One region of the Acerihabitans sp. TG2 genome, then DNA from elsewhere that is predicted to be linked to it. Evidence: predicted binding sites of a transcription regulator. Region 1 holds the regulator's gene; the other holds the start of a gene.

Evidence for each region. Region 1 encodes PhoB, which activates phosphate uptake and scavenging genes when phosphate is short. Its sites were predicted from a motif close to CTGTCATAAAACTGNCNNAT; they were not measured.
Region 2: phnC (phosphonate ABC transporter ATP-binding protein) is a predicted target of PhoB. The motif match lies at 5,857-5,876, and genes of this name have one in related genera.

Annotation. Positions count from the first base shown of each region.
Region 1 is NZ_JAYGJO010000008.1:67,128-75,654, forward strand. It holds gene SJI19_RS09455 (SbcC/MukB-like Walker B domain-containing protein) at 1-1,233, opposite strand, end outside; gene sbcD (exonuclease subunit SbcD) at 1,230-2,483, opposite strand; gene phoB (phosphate response regulator transcription factor PhoB) at 2,695-3,384, shown strand; gene phoR (phosphate regulon sensor histidine kinase PhoR) at 3,409-4,737, shown strand; gene SJI19_RS09475 (cobalamin-independent methionine synthase II family protein) at 5,136-6,251, shown strand; gene brnQ (branched-chain amino acid transport system II carrier protein) at 6,547-7,875, shown strand; gene proY (proline-specific permease ProY) at 7,952-8,527, shown strand, end outside.
Region 2 is NZ_JAYGJO010000003.1:87,840-96,366, forward strand. It holds gene SJI19_RS03625 (methyl-accepting chemotaxis protein) at 84-2,024, shown strand; gene phnE (phosphonate ABC transporter, permease protein PhnE) at 2,092-2,973, opposite strand; gene phnE (phosphonate ABC transporter, permease protein PhnE) at 2,973-3,836, opposite strand; gene phnD (phosphonate ABC transporter substrate-binding protein) at 3,904-4,836, opposite strand; gene phnC (phosphonate ABC transporter ATP-binding protein) at 4,893-5,726, opposite strand; gene phnF (phosphonate metabolism transcriptional regulator PhnF) at 6,156-6,881, shown strand; gene phnG (phosphonate C-P lyase system protein PhnG) at 6,882-7,331, shown strand; gene phnH (phosphonate C-P lyase system protein PhnH) at 7,328-7,909, shown strand; gene SJI19_RS03665 (carbon-phosphorus lyase complex subunit PhnI) at 7,909-8,527, shown strand, end outside.

The sequences.
Region 1 (8,527 bases):
ACCTTCGGTTTCAGCGGCCAATGCCATGACTTGCCGTTGCTGTTGCTCAGTTACCGCGAGTGTCGCTTGTCGCTGTTTTAGTTGACCGATCAACAGGTCGTTTTGCTGCTGTTGTTGTACGGCCAGTTGATCGAGTCCGGCTATTTTTTGATCCAACGGAACGATCTGTTCATCGATCAACTGCTGCTGCTGCTGTTGGTACTCAGCCTGTTGCTGACTGGCTTGACGCGCAGTCTCCAGACCTGAGCTTAGGGGTTGCAGCGCTTGTTGCAGTTGGGTTTGTTGAACATCCGAGGCAATAAGATCATCGTGCTGACGGGTCTGGGCCTGGATGCAGGTTTGCAGTCCATCGAGCAACGGCCTGAGCTTTTCCGCCGGTTCTCCACGCGCCAAACGCCCGAGAGCATCTTCGGACTCATGGAGGGCAGTGTCGGTCGTTTGGCGTTCGGTCTCGGCTTTGGTGAGTTGATCTCGTCGCTGGCGATGCCCGGTCAGCCAGGCGTGATGCCGCTGCTCCAGTGCCTGCAGATCGTTGAGACGGGCCAATTCGGTTTGCTGAGCCAACTGTTGAGCATCAAGCTGCGCGAGTTGGCTTTCAGTGAGTAATTCGATGGCTGCGGCGCGCGCCTGCAGAATGTCGAGATCGGTTTTGACCTGTTTATGATGATCGAAAATATCGGCGGAGATGCGCCCATAGATATCGGTACCGGTGAGTTCTTCCAGCAGCTCCGCACGTTGTTTGGCATCGGCATTAAGGAAGGCGGCAAAGTCCCCCTGTGCCAGGAGTACCGATTTGGTGAAACGAGCAAAATCCAGCCCGGTGAGTTCGCAAGTCAGGCGCAGTTTATCGCTGATTTTTTCCGCCAGGATCACTCCATCTCCGATACGCGCCAGCTCTACCTTGATATCCTGCAGCTTGCCTTCAGGCTGATTTTTGGCCCGGCGCTGGCTCCAGAACGCACGGTAGCCGACACCCTTGACCTCAAATTCAACTTCTGCCAGGGATTCGGCAGTATGCCGAGTCATTAAATCTTGCCCCGGTGTCCTGTCCAGGCGCGGTGTGCGGTGATAAAGCGCCAGGCAAATCGCATCGAGCAGCGTGGTTTTGCCTGCGCCGGTTGGTCCGGTTATGGCAAATAGACTACTGCGATCAAAGGGCGCAGCGGTGAAATCGATTTTCCACTCACCCTGTAGCGCATTAATATTTTTTAGCCGAAGGGTCAAAATTTTCAATGCGTGTCTCCAGGTGTGGACTGGGCTGAATTAACGTCGTCGGCAACCTGTTGATATAAAATCCGAATCCGGTCAAGTTGTTCTGATTCCGGTTGAGGTATTAACGCCAATCGCCGTTCGAAAACGTCTGCTGTGCTCAGCTCAGTTAGCGTCTCGTGATGTTGGCGCGTCAGGGCCATCAACCGCTGTTCCCGATTTCGGCGCAGAAGCACGATTTCCACCGGCAGGTCGGCTGCCATTCGTTGGATCTGCTGCTGAATATCGTTGAGATAAACATCAGTGGTCACTTCGATATCCAGCCACACCGGAGGGCCTGGGGGGGTATGGCTAAACGCCTGAAGGCTGGCTTCGATTTCCGTTAGTGAACCTTTAAGCAGGCGCAGGGCTTGAGTTTCCGGTACCAACAGCGGCACGGTATCGGGCGAATTGTTTTCATCAAAACTGACCAGATTCACCTGTTTTGGTTGTCCGGCTTCATCGAAGCTCAGGGCAATGGGGGCACCGCAGTAGCGAATATGTTCTTGGCCAGCAACGCACTGCGGTCGGTGGATATGGCCCAGGGCAATGTAATCCGCCGGCGGAAACAGCTGGGCGGGAAATGCCTCCAGGCTGCCAATATAGATATCACGCACGGAGTCCGTAGTGCTGGCACCGACGGTGGTCAAGTGGCCGGTGGCGATGATTGGTAGCGACCCCGGCAGTTGCGCGCGCAGGTTAAGTGCCTGTTGGTATAGCGTCTGGTAATGTCCGGCAATGGCATCGACCAACGCCCGTTGTTTATCCGGCGCGGATTGTCCGGCGTGGCTTAACAGCATGTCGCGCGGTCTTAAAAATGGGATGGCACACAGAATGGCACCTGGCTTTCCGTTACGCTGGTTAAGCACCATCACTGGGTTATCGACACCGTTAGTCACCCCGACGCCTGCAATAACTCTCGTGTGCATACAAGCCAGCAGGGAACGGGATTCGTTTAAGGTTGCTACCGCGTCGTGGTTGCCGGCCATGACAATCAGCTCGCAGCCGGTGGGCTGTAGTGCTTGTAACGCCACCACAAAATGGTTAAACAGTTCGCGGGCATAACTGGGTGGGGTCCCAGTGTCATAAATATCACCGGCCACGATCACCGCGTCGACCTGGTGCCGCTCTACCTGCGCCACCAACCAGTCTAGAAATGCTTGATGTTCCCTGGCCCGACTTTTAGTGTAAAACGACTGACCCAAATGCCAGTCGGAAGTATGAATGATCCGCATGGAACTCCAGCGTGAGTGCTTACGTCAGGGTGAGAGTATAAAGCGTTCCCCTGGACGATGCCGTGGTAAAGGTTATCTTCGGCAAGTTATACCAAAAAAAAGGACCTGCAACTATGCTTGCAGCAGGAAGCGCTGATTTTAATAAATCTGTCATAAAAGTGACGCATAATGCCCGGGCATGTTAACCGCAGAGATTCATGGCAGGAAAATAATGGCAAAACGCATATTGGTCGTGGAAGATGAAGCACCGATTCGTGAAATGGTGTGCTTTGTATTAGAGCAAAATGGTTTCCACCCGATTGAGGCCGAGGATTATGGCGTAGCGGTCGGCTTAATGGCTGAGCCTTTTCCAGATCTGGTATTACTCGACTGGATGTTGCCGGGCGGTTCGGGAATTCAATTTATCAAACATATGAAGCGAGAGATACTCACCCGCGATATTCCGGTTATGATGTTGACCGCCAGGGGGGAGGAGGAAGATCGTGTCCGAGGACTGGAGGTGGGCGCGGACGATTATATCACCAAGCCGTTTTCCCCAAAAGAGTTGCTGGCACGAATTAAAGCAGTGATGCGCCGGATTTCACCGATGGCAGTGGAAGACAAAATCGAGGTACAGGGACTCAGCCTGGATCCTTCGTCGCACCGGGTAACCTCTAATGATCTGGCGTTGGATATGGGACCAACCGAATTTAAGTTATTGCATTTCTTTATGACCCATCCCGAACGGGTATATAGTCGTGAGCAGCTGCTCAACCATGTCTGGGGTACAAATGTCTATGTGGAAGACCGCACGGTGGATGTGCATATTCGCCGCTTGCGCAAAGCGCTGGAATCGGGTGGGCACGATAGAATGGTGCAAACGGTACGTGGTACTGGCTACCGTTTTTCGGCCCGCTATTAACGCGACATCAGAGGAGATCGCCTGGTGCTAGAACCTTTATCCTGGCGAAAATTGTTGGTGGAGTTGGGGGCTTTTTGCCTGCCGGCGTTGCTATTGTCGGTGTTTGTTGGCCACCTTGGCTGGCTGCTGGCAGCAGCGTTGCTGGTCGCACTGGTACGAAACTATTTTTACCAGCTGCGGCTGTCGCACTGGTTATGGCAGGATCTGCGCCGAACACCGCCAGTGGGTAAAGGCACGTGGGAACCGCTATTTTATGGTCTGCATCAGATGCAACTGCGTCATCGTCGTCGTCGGCGCGAGTTGGCGACCTTGTTCAAACGTTTTCGCAGCGGGGCCGAGACCCTGCCTGACGCCTTGGTAATGTTGACCATCGACGGTCATATCTTTTGGTGTAACGGTCTAGCACAGCAACTGCTGGGGTTTCGTTGGCCGGAAGATAACGGGCAACACATCTTGAATCTTCTGCGTTATCCTGAATTTAATGCGTATATGCACAGCCAGTCTTTTCAGCGTCCGCTCACGTTGCTGCTCAGTAATCAGCGTTATGTAGAATTTCGCGTCATGCCTTACACTGACGATCAGCTATTAATGGTGATTCGTGATGTCACGCAAATGCGCCAGCTTGAAGGTGCCCGGCGTAACTTTTTTGCCAATGCCAGCCATGAACTGCGCACACCATTAACCGTGTTGCAGGGGTATTTGGAAATGATGAATGATCTGGATATGGATCAAGCGATGCGGATCAAAGCTGTCCATACCATGCAAGATCAAACTCAGCGTATGGAACGACTGGTGAAACAACTATTGGTGCTATCGCGTATGGAAGCAGCACCTCAGGGAGAAATTAATGAACGGATCGATGTTCCTGCCATTCTGAAACGTCTGCAACAAAGCGCTGCGGGCCTCAGTCAAGGCCGGCACGATATGGTGTTTCGTATCAACGAACAATTGCAGGTGCGCGGCAATGAGGAGCAGTTACGCAGTGCCATGTCGAACCTGATTTATAACGCGGTGATTCATACCCCTGCTGGAACGCGTATCGAAATATGCTGGCAGCGTACTGCCGCTGGGGCGCAATTTCAGGTCAGTGATAATGGCCCGGGCATTGCCCCTGAACATCTGCCGCGCCTGACCGAGCGCTTTTACCGGGTCGATAAAGCCCGTTCACGTCAGACCGGGGGCAGTGGATTAGGATTGGCCATTGTTAAACATGCGCTGAGCAATCATGATGCGCGATTGGATATCATCAGCGAGCCGGGCGCGGGTACCCGTTTTGTATTTACTCTGCCTAACCGGTTGATTGTCCCGCCCCTTTTGTTGGAAAACAACGCAATAACCCAGCCGCCTGCCTAATCTGTATGATTAATCCCGCCCACAGGGCGTCTTGCCCTGACTACGGTTAATTCCCCTGGTCGCCGCGTTGGACAAGGCCGAGCTGAACGGCGGGGTACCCTTTTTTGTCCGAGTCGGCCCGACTAAAAAGCCTGGTATGATATCGGCTTTGAATAAATGGAATGTGAATAATTTTCATGTCTTATGAGGTTATTTCGCCGCCGGTTTGCAGGGTACATGTTACCATTCCCCTTGAAAAATGGACGTCCGGATGTCCATGAATAACGGACCGCAACTGTTTCCTTGGTGAACTATTTGGTCACTAGGTGGTTAACCGGCAATCCGCTGTCTTACATTCTCGATGATTTAACCCAACTTTGGGTGATACCTTATGCCTGCCGTGATATCGGAGCTATGTTATGTCGAAAAATTTGCAACGAGATGTTCCCCCTTTTCGCGCCGACGTGGTCGGTAGCCTACTAAGGCCGCAGGCCATTAAACTGGCGCGCCAGCAGTTCCAGCACGGTAGCATCACCGCGGCACAACTGCGTAGCGTGGAAGACCAGGAAATTACCCGGGTGGTTGCCCTACAGCGGGAGCTGGGTTTGCAAGTGGTCACTGACGGAGAGTTTCGCCGCGCCTGGTGGCATTTTGACTTTTTTGAAGGTCTGGATGGAGTGAGTGCTTACGACGCTGAGCAGGGTATTCAATTTAACGGCATCCAGACTAAAGCTCGCAGCATCAAGGTGACCGGTAAAATGGCCTTTAATCACCATCCGATGCTTGAGGATTTTCGTTTTCTGAACAGTATTGCCGGTGATGCGGTGGCCAAAATGACCATTCCCAGCCCGAGTGTTATGCATTTTCGTGGTGGACGTGCGGCGATAGATGCTGACGTGTATCCCGATTTGGCCGAGTACTTCGCCGATCTGGCACAGGTGTGGCACGATGCTATCGCGGCGTTTTATGCTGCCGGTTGCCGCTATCTTCAGCTTGACGACACCGTCTGGGCCTATCTTTGCTCGACCGAGCAGCAGCGGCAAATCCGCGAGCGCGGCGAAGACCCTGGACAATTGGCGAAAATCTATGCCGAGGTGCTTAATCAGGCGCTGGTGGGTAAACCTGACGATATGGTGATCAGTTTGCATGTCTGTCGAGGCAATTTTCGCTCTACCTGGATTTCCGAAGGGGGCTACGAACCGGTGGCACCTATATTGTTCGGCCAAGTCAATGTAGATGCTTTTTTCCTGGAGTATGATACTGAACGTGCCGGCGGTTTTGAGCCTTTGCGTTTTATCAAACCCGGTCATCAACAGGCGGTACTGGGGTTGATTACCTCAAAAAACGGGGAGTTGGAAGAGGCTGATGCCGTTGTGACCCGTCTGCAAGAAGCTACCCGCTATATAGCGTTGGACCAGTTATGTCTGAGTCCACAGTGCGGTTTTGCCTCCACCGAAGAGGGTAATTCGCTGTCGGAACAACAGCAATGGGACAAACTTCGCCTGGTAGTAGATGTGTCGAAGCGCGCCTGGTAATCCCTCCGGGGCAAGTTTGCTTGCCCCGGCTATACATCGTTTTTTATTATGGATTGGACAAGATTTAATCAGAACTTGTTCAGCTGATTTATCATGTTAACTCCCATAATAGTGAAAGTATTCACTAGCATAAGTGCTTTTTTTCAGGCGATAGTTCTGCATTGGGGTTAGTCTATTGCCTTGAAAGGCATAAAACGTTTAAATTGCGCGGTTTATTGTGCTAGGCGGCCTTGATGCGCCGATAGTCATAGGTTTTACTTATTTCTTCTTTCTCGAACAGGCACGGCATTATCCCATGAGTCAGCGTTTACGCTTCAACGATATCCTCGCACTCGGTTTTATGACCTTCGCCCTCTTTGTCGGCGCGGGCAATATCATCTTTCCTCCCTTAGTTGGGTTACAGGCCGGACATCATGTGTGGTGGGCGGCAGTCGGTTTCCTGATTACGGCCGTCGGTTTACCGGTGGTGGCGATCATTGCCTTGGCACGGGTTGGTGGCGGCATCGACGCACTCACGTTACCCATCGGGCGTAAAGCCGGGCTGCTGTTGGCGGTGGTGTGTTATCTGGCGGTGGGACCGTTGTTTGCCACGCCGCGTACTGCGGCCGTATCCTTTGAGGTTGGCTTGGCACCCTTTCTCAGCCAGGGGGTATCACCGACGCTGCCGTTGTTATTGTACAGCCTGGTCTATTTCGCGTTGGTCATTGGTATCTCGCTCTATCCCGGCCGCCTGCTGGATACGGTTGGGCATTATCTGGCGCCGCTGAAAATTGTTGCCCTGGGTATTCTGGGCATGGCTGCACTATTGTGGCCGGCCGGCAGTCCTGCACCGGCGACTGAGGTTTATGCCAATATACCGTTTTCCAAAGGATTTATCGAAGGCTACCTCACTATGGATACGTTAGGCGCCATGGTTTTTGGTATTGTGATCGTGAATGCAGCCCGATCGCGTGGGGTGAATAATGCCGCATTGCTTACCCGTTATACCATCCTGGCCGGACTGATCGCCGGCGTGGGGTTGGCCGCAGTCTATATCAGCTTATTTAAACTGGGTTCGGGTAGCAGCGTGTTAGTGCCTGGGGCCCAGAACGGCGCCAATATTTTGCAAGCCTATGTTAATTATACATTTGGCTTGAGTGGTGGCGTGTTTCTGGCGGTCCTGATTTTTGTCGCTTGTATGGTAACTGCCGTGGGGTTGACCTGTGCCTGCGCGGAGTTCTTCAGCGCACACGTGCCCTTATCTTATCGGACGCTGGTCTTTATTCTCGGGGCGTTTTCCATGCTGGTGTCCAATCTTGGGCTCGACCATCTGATCCAGTTTTCCGTTCCAGTCATGACAGCCATTTATCCGCCGTGCATTGTGTTGATTCTGATGAGTTTTACCCTGCGGTGGTGGAACAATTGCACCCTAATCATTTCTCCAATCATGTTCGTCAGCCTGGTGTTTGGCTGCGTGGACGCGCTAAAAGGCACCCCATTCCTCAATTTGTTGCCTGAGTGGGTTGCGCATTTGCCGCTGTCAGCCCAAAGGTTGTCCTGGTTGCCGCCGGCGCTGGCAACCGGTGCGCTGTTCGCCATTTATGATAAATTCGGGGCAAACCACGAGTTGACCATCAGGTCGTGACCGTTTGAGGTACGATTAACCACAGGAGGTTTTCCGTGGTTATTTTTTTGTTTAAAATCAACAGGGTTAATGGGCCATGCAACAACCACCCGCCACACTAAAAAGGGGTCTTACCACCCGGCATATCCGCTTTATGGCTTTAGGATCCGCAATTGGTACCGGGTTATTTTATGGCTCAGCCAACGCCATTCAAATGGCCGGTCCGAGTGTCTTATTGGCGTATTTGATCGGTGGGGTAGTGGCTTATATCATTATGCGCGCCTTGGGTGAAATGTCGGTCCATAGCCCTAATGCCGGCTCTTTTTCCCGTTATGCCCAGGATAATCTTGGCCCATTGGCGGGATATATTACCGGCTGGACCTACTGCTTCGAAATCCTGATTGTCGCCATTGCCGACGTCACCGCGTTTGGCATCTATATGGGCGTCTGGTTCCCTGCGGTACCGCATTGGGTATGGGTGCTCAGCGTGGTGCTGATCATCGGCGTGATTAATTTGCTCAATGTGAAGGCCTTTGGTGAGCTGGAGTTCTGGTTTTCTTTTTTCAAGGTCGCCACCATTATCGTCATGATCGTCGCCGGGCTGGGCATCATCATTTGGGGCATAGGTAATGGGGGGCAACCGACCGGCATTCATAACTTATGGACCAACGGC
Region 2 (8,527 bases), on a different contig from region 1:
ATAACGCTTACGTAAGGTCAGGTTTTGTTGTTCACGGCATGCTATGACGTGATTTCTTGAAAAAAGCCAAGGTGAAAGTATTCATGAATAAAATAAAGAGTTTGAAGGTATCCCATAAGCTTTATTTTGGCTTTGGTATCGTTTTGCTACTGGTGCTGGTCGCCACGGCACTGAGCGTACAGCGGTTTAAGCAAATTCGAGATATTTATCAAAAAACCAATTTAATCTATGATATCAATATTGATGTATTCCAGGTTAAGGTCAATCGGGTTAAATATCTTTACAGTTTGGATGACAAAGTCAAGAACGTCATGGCCGGTTATATTGAGCAGGCCACGACTCTTACCGAACAAGCTAAACAATTAAGTTGGGGAAGTGATGCTCGGGAAAGTGTGAATAATATTGCACATTATCTGGTCGATTTTCATAATTCCCTGGAGCAAATGGGCGTTTATGCCCAAAAGGGCCTGGCGCTCAAGACGCAATTGGATAGCCTCTACCGCCAGAATACGCTTGATGATTTCAAGAACCAACTGCGTAATCTGCCATTCGATTACGATTTTCAGCGTAAATCCAATGAGTTGATGTCATTATTTCCGGAGCTGAAGATCCAGGCATATAACCTACGGCTGCAAAATGACGATGCTGCGCTGAAACAGTTACACACCAGCTTTTCCCAGGCCCAAACCAGTTATCATGATCTATTGCCGGGGCTAACCCCGGAACAAACCAGCGCGGTGGAGACGTTATGGGGCAGTTTTGTCCAGTATAAAGACCTCAGTGAGGCCTATTATGCCAATGCCAACCAACTGGCCAATGCGGAATCAGCAGTTAAAGTCGCCGGTGATAAGAGTAGCGCTGCGGTTAAAGTGATTATCAAGATCGTAAAAGAAAAAAATGACGCTCTGGCGCTCGGCTCGGCGAGTATTACCATTATTATCGGTCTGATTGCGATCATGCTGGGCATTATAGTGGCATGGTATATCACCCGGCTTATCACGGTGCCGGTCATGCAAAATTTATCATTGGCCGAACGTATCGCCAGCGGCGATCTTAGCGCAACTATTATTGCCGATCGCCATGATGAACTGGGGCAATTAACCTCCGCCATGGGACGAATGAATGAAAAACTGCGTCGTATGATTTCCGATGTGCGCGATTGCGTCGCTACCGTCGCGTCGTCGGCAGCTAAAATCGCCAATGGTAATAACGATCTCTCTTCGCGAACCGAGCAGCAGTCCGCCGCAGTAGTGGAGACCGCCGCCAGCATGGAAGAGCTGACGGCTACGGTGAAAAACAATGCCGGTAATGCCCGCCATGCCAGCCAAATTGCCCAGGAAGCGTCCCTGAATGCTCATAAGGGCGGTGAAGTGGTGAAAAATGTGGTCAAGACCATGGATGAAATTTCGTTAAGCTCGCGGAAAATTTCCGATATTACTTCGGTTATCAACGGCATTGCTTTCCAAACTAATATATTAGCGTTGAATGCCGCGGTGGAAGCGGCCAGAGCCGGGGAGCAGGGACGTGGTTTTGCGGTGGTGGCGGGGGAAGTGCGTAGTTTATCCCAGCGCAGTTCGCAGGCGGCCAAGGAGATTGAAACCCTGATTGCCGATACGGTTTCACGGATCAAGGTGGGAACCGAACTGGTTGCGCAAGCGGGTGGCTCCATGGAACAGATCGTGACCTCGGTAGCGCGGGTAAACGATATTATGGGCGAGATTTCATCAGCGTCGGAAGAACAGAGCCGGGGCATCGAACAGATCGCCCGCGCGGTAAGCGAACTGGATATTACCACGCAGCAAAATGCCGTACTGGTCACCGAGTCGTCAGTTGCGGCCAATACGCTGGAAGGTCAATCAGCATTGCTGGAAACGATGATCGCCAACTTCCGCCTCACTGCCGAGGAAAATGCCCGTTTGTCACCATCGGCCAACAAACCGGGTTCAGTGGATAGGTCCTCCACCCCAGCTGCTAAGCCGGTTAAAGCGACCGCCACGTCAGATGAAAGTTGGACCACCTTCTAGGCGCCATCGACCATCTTGCCCACCATGCTCGCAGGTCCGATGTTGTCATCAAGTCGATATCGGCCCATCAGGGCCGATATAATGGAATCTCTTCACCAATACTGTATTTATTGCGCAGTATGGCCGACATTTTGTCCATGAGCATCACGATGCCCACCATGATAATGGTGATAAACATCACCACATCCCAGTTCCATAAGCGCATATTTTCGGCATAAACCAGTCCTACCCCACCCGCGCCGACAAAACCCAGGACTGCAGCGGAGCGAGTATTGGACTCAATCTGATACAGGCTGAGCGCCAGAAAGGTCGGAAAAGATTGAGTGAAAATACCGAAACGGTATTTTTGGATATTATTGGCTCCGAGAGCAGTTAACCCACGGCCAGGGGACCTCTCTACCGCTTCGTGCCCTTCGGCATACAGTTTGCCCAGCAGCCCCACGTCCTGAAAAATAATCGCCATTACGCCAGCCAGCGGGCCCATTCCCAGCGCCCGGACAAACACCATGCCCCAAATCGCCATGTCAATCCCGCGTAACACATCGAAAAAATGGCGAAACAGCGACGCTATCGGACGCAACAGCGGTGCCGACATGACGTTGCGCGCCGCCAGAAAAGACAATGGCAGCGCGATCAGTGTCGCGGTAACGGAGCCTATCAGCACAATGGCGATGGTAATAAAGATTTGCCACAGATAATAACCGAAGGGCCAAGAAGCCACGTCATGCCAGATCAGCATGCGCAGGAAGTAATGGCCGATTTGCTGACTACCGTTAACCAACCGGGGCCAGGGCAGGCCGTATTGCAAAAAGAAGTAGACGTAGTACAACACCATAATAGAGGCAATCAAGCCAATACGCCTAAGATAACGGTTTTGACCGGCAAAGATGTCGCGGTGCTGCTGCCTGATTTCTGCTACCGCTTGCGGCGATAATGAGTGAGTTAACATTATTTTTTCCCCTCGACGACCCACTTACGTAAGGTGCCTGATAGCGCGTCCAACGCTGCCACTACCAGAATAATCAGCAATAACGTCATGCTGATCTGATCGTATTGATCGAGCTTGATATTGGTCATCAGCTCCTGGCCGATGCCGCCGGCGCCCACCAGGCCAAGAATGGTCGACAGCCGGAAATTGATCTCCAGGCGCATAAAACTATAGGAGAGAAAAATGGGTTTTACCTGGGGCCACAGACCAAAACGCATGCATTGTAGCGTCCCGGCACCGCAGGCGCGTAGGCCGCGTACCGGCTGATTAGAGGCACTTTCCAACGCTTCATAAAACATTTTGGTCAGACTGCCGACTGTGTGTAACGCCAGCGTCAGAAACCCGGGAAACATACCGATGCCAAACGCCATCACAAACATCACCGCCCATGCCAGCTCGGGCATGGTGCGTAAAAAGGCCACCGACGTGCGGATAATCAAGCGCAGGGCCGCGGGGGTGTTGGTATTGGCCGCCGCCAGAAAGGCCAGCACGCTGGCCGCCAGCACCGAAATCATCGTCGCGGCCAGCGCCATCTGCACGGTATCCCAAATCAGCGGTAGCTGGATAGGCAGGCGATAACCCCAATAATGCAAAGAACCTTTGGTATGCACGTCAGCAAACAAGACCTGCCAGTGCAGAACCGGAATAATTTGCGCCAGGTAGTCAAAAAAATGCGGAAGAGAGATCCATACGGTATAAAGATTAAATTCGGCCAGGGTACCGGCGCCAAGGTAAAGCACCACCAGCCCCAGCGACCAGAGAAGTGTTTCGCGTTTTTGCTTGCGGCGAATATCAAGGTAATAGCGGGTAAAGTCGTTATTCACAATAAGTCACCGAAGGGACGCCGAACGCGAATCGCGCTCGGCGTGGGTGAATAGCCGTTGCGGGTGATTAACGTTTGACCTGGGTCAGCTCACGTTTTAAGTCAATGATGTCCTGGAACTCGGCCAAAGACGTCGGCTCAACATGTTGCTTGCCGCCTACCGCTTTGATAAAGCATTGATGATCGTCTTTATCCAATTGTTTTATCGCCGCCACCAGCTTGGCTTTAAATGCTGCCGGTAACGAATGGCGGACTAAAATCGGGCCATTCGGGATGGTCGGCGATTGCCAGATAATCCGGATCTGTTTCATTAAATCAGGATGACCGGCGCGGATCAGTCGGCCAAAGGCGCCGGTATTGTAACCACTGTTATAATCGCCGGTTAATGACGTCCAGGTTACCGCGCCAGCAAACTGACCGTTCAGTACCCCGAGAATATCCTGTTCATGGCCGCCTGAGAAGGTGACGCTTGAGAAGAAATTATTATATTTGTTATCAATATTGCCACCAAACTGCTTTTTAAACACATGGTCGGGTATCAGATAACCGGAGGTCGAGTCGGGATCGGCAAACGCAAATGATTTACCCTTTAAATCTTCCAATTTTTTGTACGGGCTGTCGGCTTTTACCACTACCACCGAATGATAACCGCGCGACTGGTCGTTATCGTCAACCACAATACCGGCTAAATCTACCGAGTTCGGATTATTCAGATAGACCGAGGCGAAAGACGAAGGCGACATACTCAGCACCATATCCACTTTTTCTCCGAGGATCCCTTGAATAACACCGGAGTAATCCGAGGAGTTACGCAATTGGGTATCAACATTCAGTTTTTTATCCATAAACTGTTTTACACACTGGTTGTCGCCAATTTGCTGGGTCGCATTTTGCCCGCCGAGAATACCCAAATTCAATACTTTTGGTGCGTCGGCTGCATGACTGGCAAAACTGATTATCGTGCTGGCCAGCAAGGTAAGGATGGAAAAAGTGGGTTTCATATAGTTATATCGCCTTGGTTTAAAGATGATTAATTCAATAAATTCATTACCCAGCCTCAATGTACCTGGGCTGCTTCTTCACCGTATAAGGCCTGCAGCACCTGATCATCAAGTCGCCCGGGGGCACCGTCATAAATAATCTGTCCCTGAGAAATACCAATCACTCGCGTACAGTATTCTTTTACCAATTCCACCGAGTGCAGATTGACCACCACGGCAATATTGTTTTGCGCCACCTTTTGCAACGCATCCATAATCCGCCGGGTATTTTTCGGATCAAGGGACGCTACCGGCTCATCGGCCAGCATAATGGTTGGGTTTTGCATCATGGCGCGGCAAATCGCCACCCGCTGCATCTGGCCACCGGAGAGATGTTCTGCGCGTTGTAAAGCGTGGGGCAGCATATTCAGCCACTGCAATAGCTCAATGGCTTTAGCGCGATCCCCGTCATCGAAGATCTTGAATAATGACTTCCAAGTGGAGGTGTGGCTTAGACGGCCCAATAACACATTGGTAATAACATCCAGGCGCGGCACCAGGCAAAAATCTTGGAATATCATGCCGCACTGTGCTCGCCAGCGCCGCATTTGCCGCGCGGTTAGCCGGGCGATATCAAGCGTAGATCCATCCGTCTGGAAATGCAGCATCTCACCGCAGGTGGCCGGAATGGTGCCGTTGAGCATATGTAATAAGGTGGATTTTCCGGCGCCGGAGCGGCCGATCACCGCGACCATCTCACCGGCGTAAAGATCAAAATTAATATTTTTCAGAACACGCTGCTGTGCGGTAAATTGCTTATTTAACCCTTTTACCGCCAACACCTGTTTTTTAAGTTCAGGTTGCGGTGGGTAATAAGGGGGTTGCGCCAGTTTTAATATTGCCTGTGCCATGTGAATGCCCCTGGTTCAAACCATCAGCTCATTATGGAATCTATACCCTAAATAGTTCGAGTAGCAGGATAAGCAAGGCACCTGCAACCTGAATCCTGAATCCTGAATCCTGAATCCTGACGGGTACATTAAGGGATTTATTTATGACAGTGGAATGATCTTTATATGATGCTCCGGTGACGCCATTCGCTTCTTGGCGTCAGTGTGCGGCATAACATATTCTTTTGAATATTGTTCATCGTTACGTCATCCCGCGTTAACTGAATTGTCATGTCGCCAACCCATCATAAAAGCCAATTTCATAACGGGCATATCACCATTATTTTTCGAGCTGCAACCGAGTCGCTAATAAAATGATGTTTATGACCCGCCGATGTATCACGCTATGCCTTAGTGGCATATACCGGTTTGCGGAGTATCTGGCTTATGATTAACTTATCTAGACATCCGACCACTTATCCCACCCGTTATCAGGAAATCGCCGCCCTACTCGAAGGGGAACTGCGGACACAGTATCGCAGCGGAGATTACCTGCCATCCGAACAGCAACTGGCGCAGCGCTACCAGGTGAATCGCCATACCTTGCGTCGTGCAGTGGATCAGTTAGTCGATCGCGGCTGGCTTCAGCGCCGCCAGGGTATTGGCATCCTGGTACTGATGCGGCCCTATGACTACCCGCTGCATGCCCGAACGCATTTTAGCCAGAATTTGCTCGATCAGGGCAGCCATCCCACCAGCGAACTGCTGCTGGCGGTACTGCGTCCGTGCAGCGAGCCGGTGGCCATTGCACTGAACTGCGCCTCGGGTGACGGTGTTATTCATTTGCGCACCTTACGTCGTGTGAACGGTGTGCCGCTAAGCGTGATCGACCATTATCTGCCGGACCTGAGCTGGTGGCCTGAGCTACAGCAGTTTGAACAGGGATCGCTGCATGAGTTTATCAAGCAGCGGCTTGGCCAAGGGCTGGTGCGCAGGCAAACGCGGATCAGCGCCCGGCGATCGCAAATCAAAGAGAGCCAATTGCTGGAGGTGGCCAATCAAATCCCCTTGCTCTGTGTGCGCACCCTTAACGCCTGTGTCGACAGTGACCGGGTGGCGGAATACTCCTTTACCCTGGCTCGCGCCGATATGATCGAACTGACGATGGAGCACTGAATGTTTACCCAAGAGCAAAGGCAACGGTGGATGGCCGAATTGGCCGCCAGCCCTCCGGCACGTTTAGCCGCCCTGTGGCAAGCGCTGGCGCTGCGGGTGGAATATCAGCGGGTGCGGGCACCGGAAATTGGCCTGACCCAGTTGCAGGCCCGTATGGGGGCTACCGGTCGTCGATTTGTCATGGGTGATATGACGGTCACGCGGGCGGTGATTCGCCTAGAGAATGGCACCTATGGTTACAGCTATATCGCCGGCCGCGATAAGGCGCACGCCGAGCTTTGCGCCCTGGCTGATGCACTGCTGCAGCAAGACGCGCACCATGAACGTTTGCAACGCAACCTTATCGAACCCCTGGCCGCGTTGCGCGCGGAGCAACAGCAATTGCGCGCTCGGAAAATCGCCGCCAGCCGGGTGGATTTCTTCACTTTGGTCCGGGGAGATAATCAATGAATTTACTCCCAGGATTTACCCAGCCAATCGAACTGTGCCAACAGAATTTTCGCCTTATTCTCAAAGCGTTGAGCGAACCGGGTGTGCCGGTGGGCTTAAACGGAACGGCGGGATGGGGCCGGCTTGGTGCGACGGCGACCGCGGTGCTGCTGACGCTGGCCGACGGCGAAACGCCGGTCTGGTTAAGCCCTGAGCTGATAGAGAGCACGGCGGTTGATAATCTGCGGTTTCACACCGGCGCCCCCCTGGCCGGGTCATTGAATAGCGCCGTATTTGCGGTGTTTGGCCAAGAGATAAGCGACGCACAGCTGCGGGAATTGCCCTGTGGCAGTGAGGTTTCCCCTGAACACAGCGCCACCGTGCTAGTGCAACTGGAGCATCTGGATCAGGGCGCGCCGTTGCGTCTGCGCGGGCCGGGCATTAAAACCCAGCGGGTTATTGCGCCAAGCCTGCCTGCGGCAGTACGGGACTATTTGCTGGAGGGTGCCCGGCGCTTCCCGCTGGGTATCGATTTCCTGCTGGTGAACGCCGATGGCCTGTTGGCCTTGCCGCGCACCACCTTTGTGGAGGAGAGCTAATGTACGTTGCGGTTAAAGGCGGGGAAAAGGCTATCGATGCCGCTCATCAATTGCAAGAGCAATTGCGTCGGGGCGAGAGTGATCACGCGGCCATTGCCTGTGACCAAATAGACCAGCAACTCGGCCTGGCGGTCGATCGCGTCATGACCGAAGGGGGCGTTTACGACCGGCAATTGGCGTCGTTGGCGATCAAGCAGGCCAGCGGTGATCTGGTGGAGGCGATATTTTTGCTGCGCGCCTATCGTACCACCTTGCCCAGACTGGCGGTGAGCCAGCCGCTGGTCACGCAAGCGATGCGCCTGGAGCGCCGTATTTCGGCGGTCTATAAAGATCTGCCCGGTGGACAGGTATTGGGACCCACCTATGACTATACCCACCGCTTGCTGGATTTTTCCCTATTGGCGCAGGGGCTTGAGGTGCCGCCGATCACCACCGAGGCCGAGCCGTTGCCGGCCTCCTGTAGCCATGTATTTGATCTGCTAAGCGCACAGCAATTCGTGTCACCAGAGCACGACGATGGTACCCCGCCCGATGATATTACCCGTCATCCGCCGGCCTACCCCTGCTCACGTTCCGCCCGCCTGCAACAATTGGTGCGCGGGGATGAGGGATTCCTGC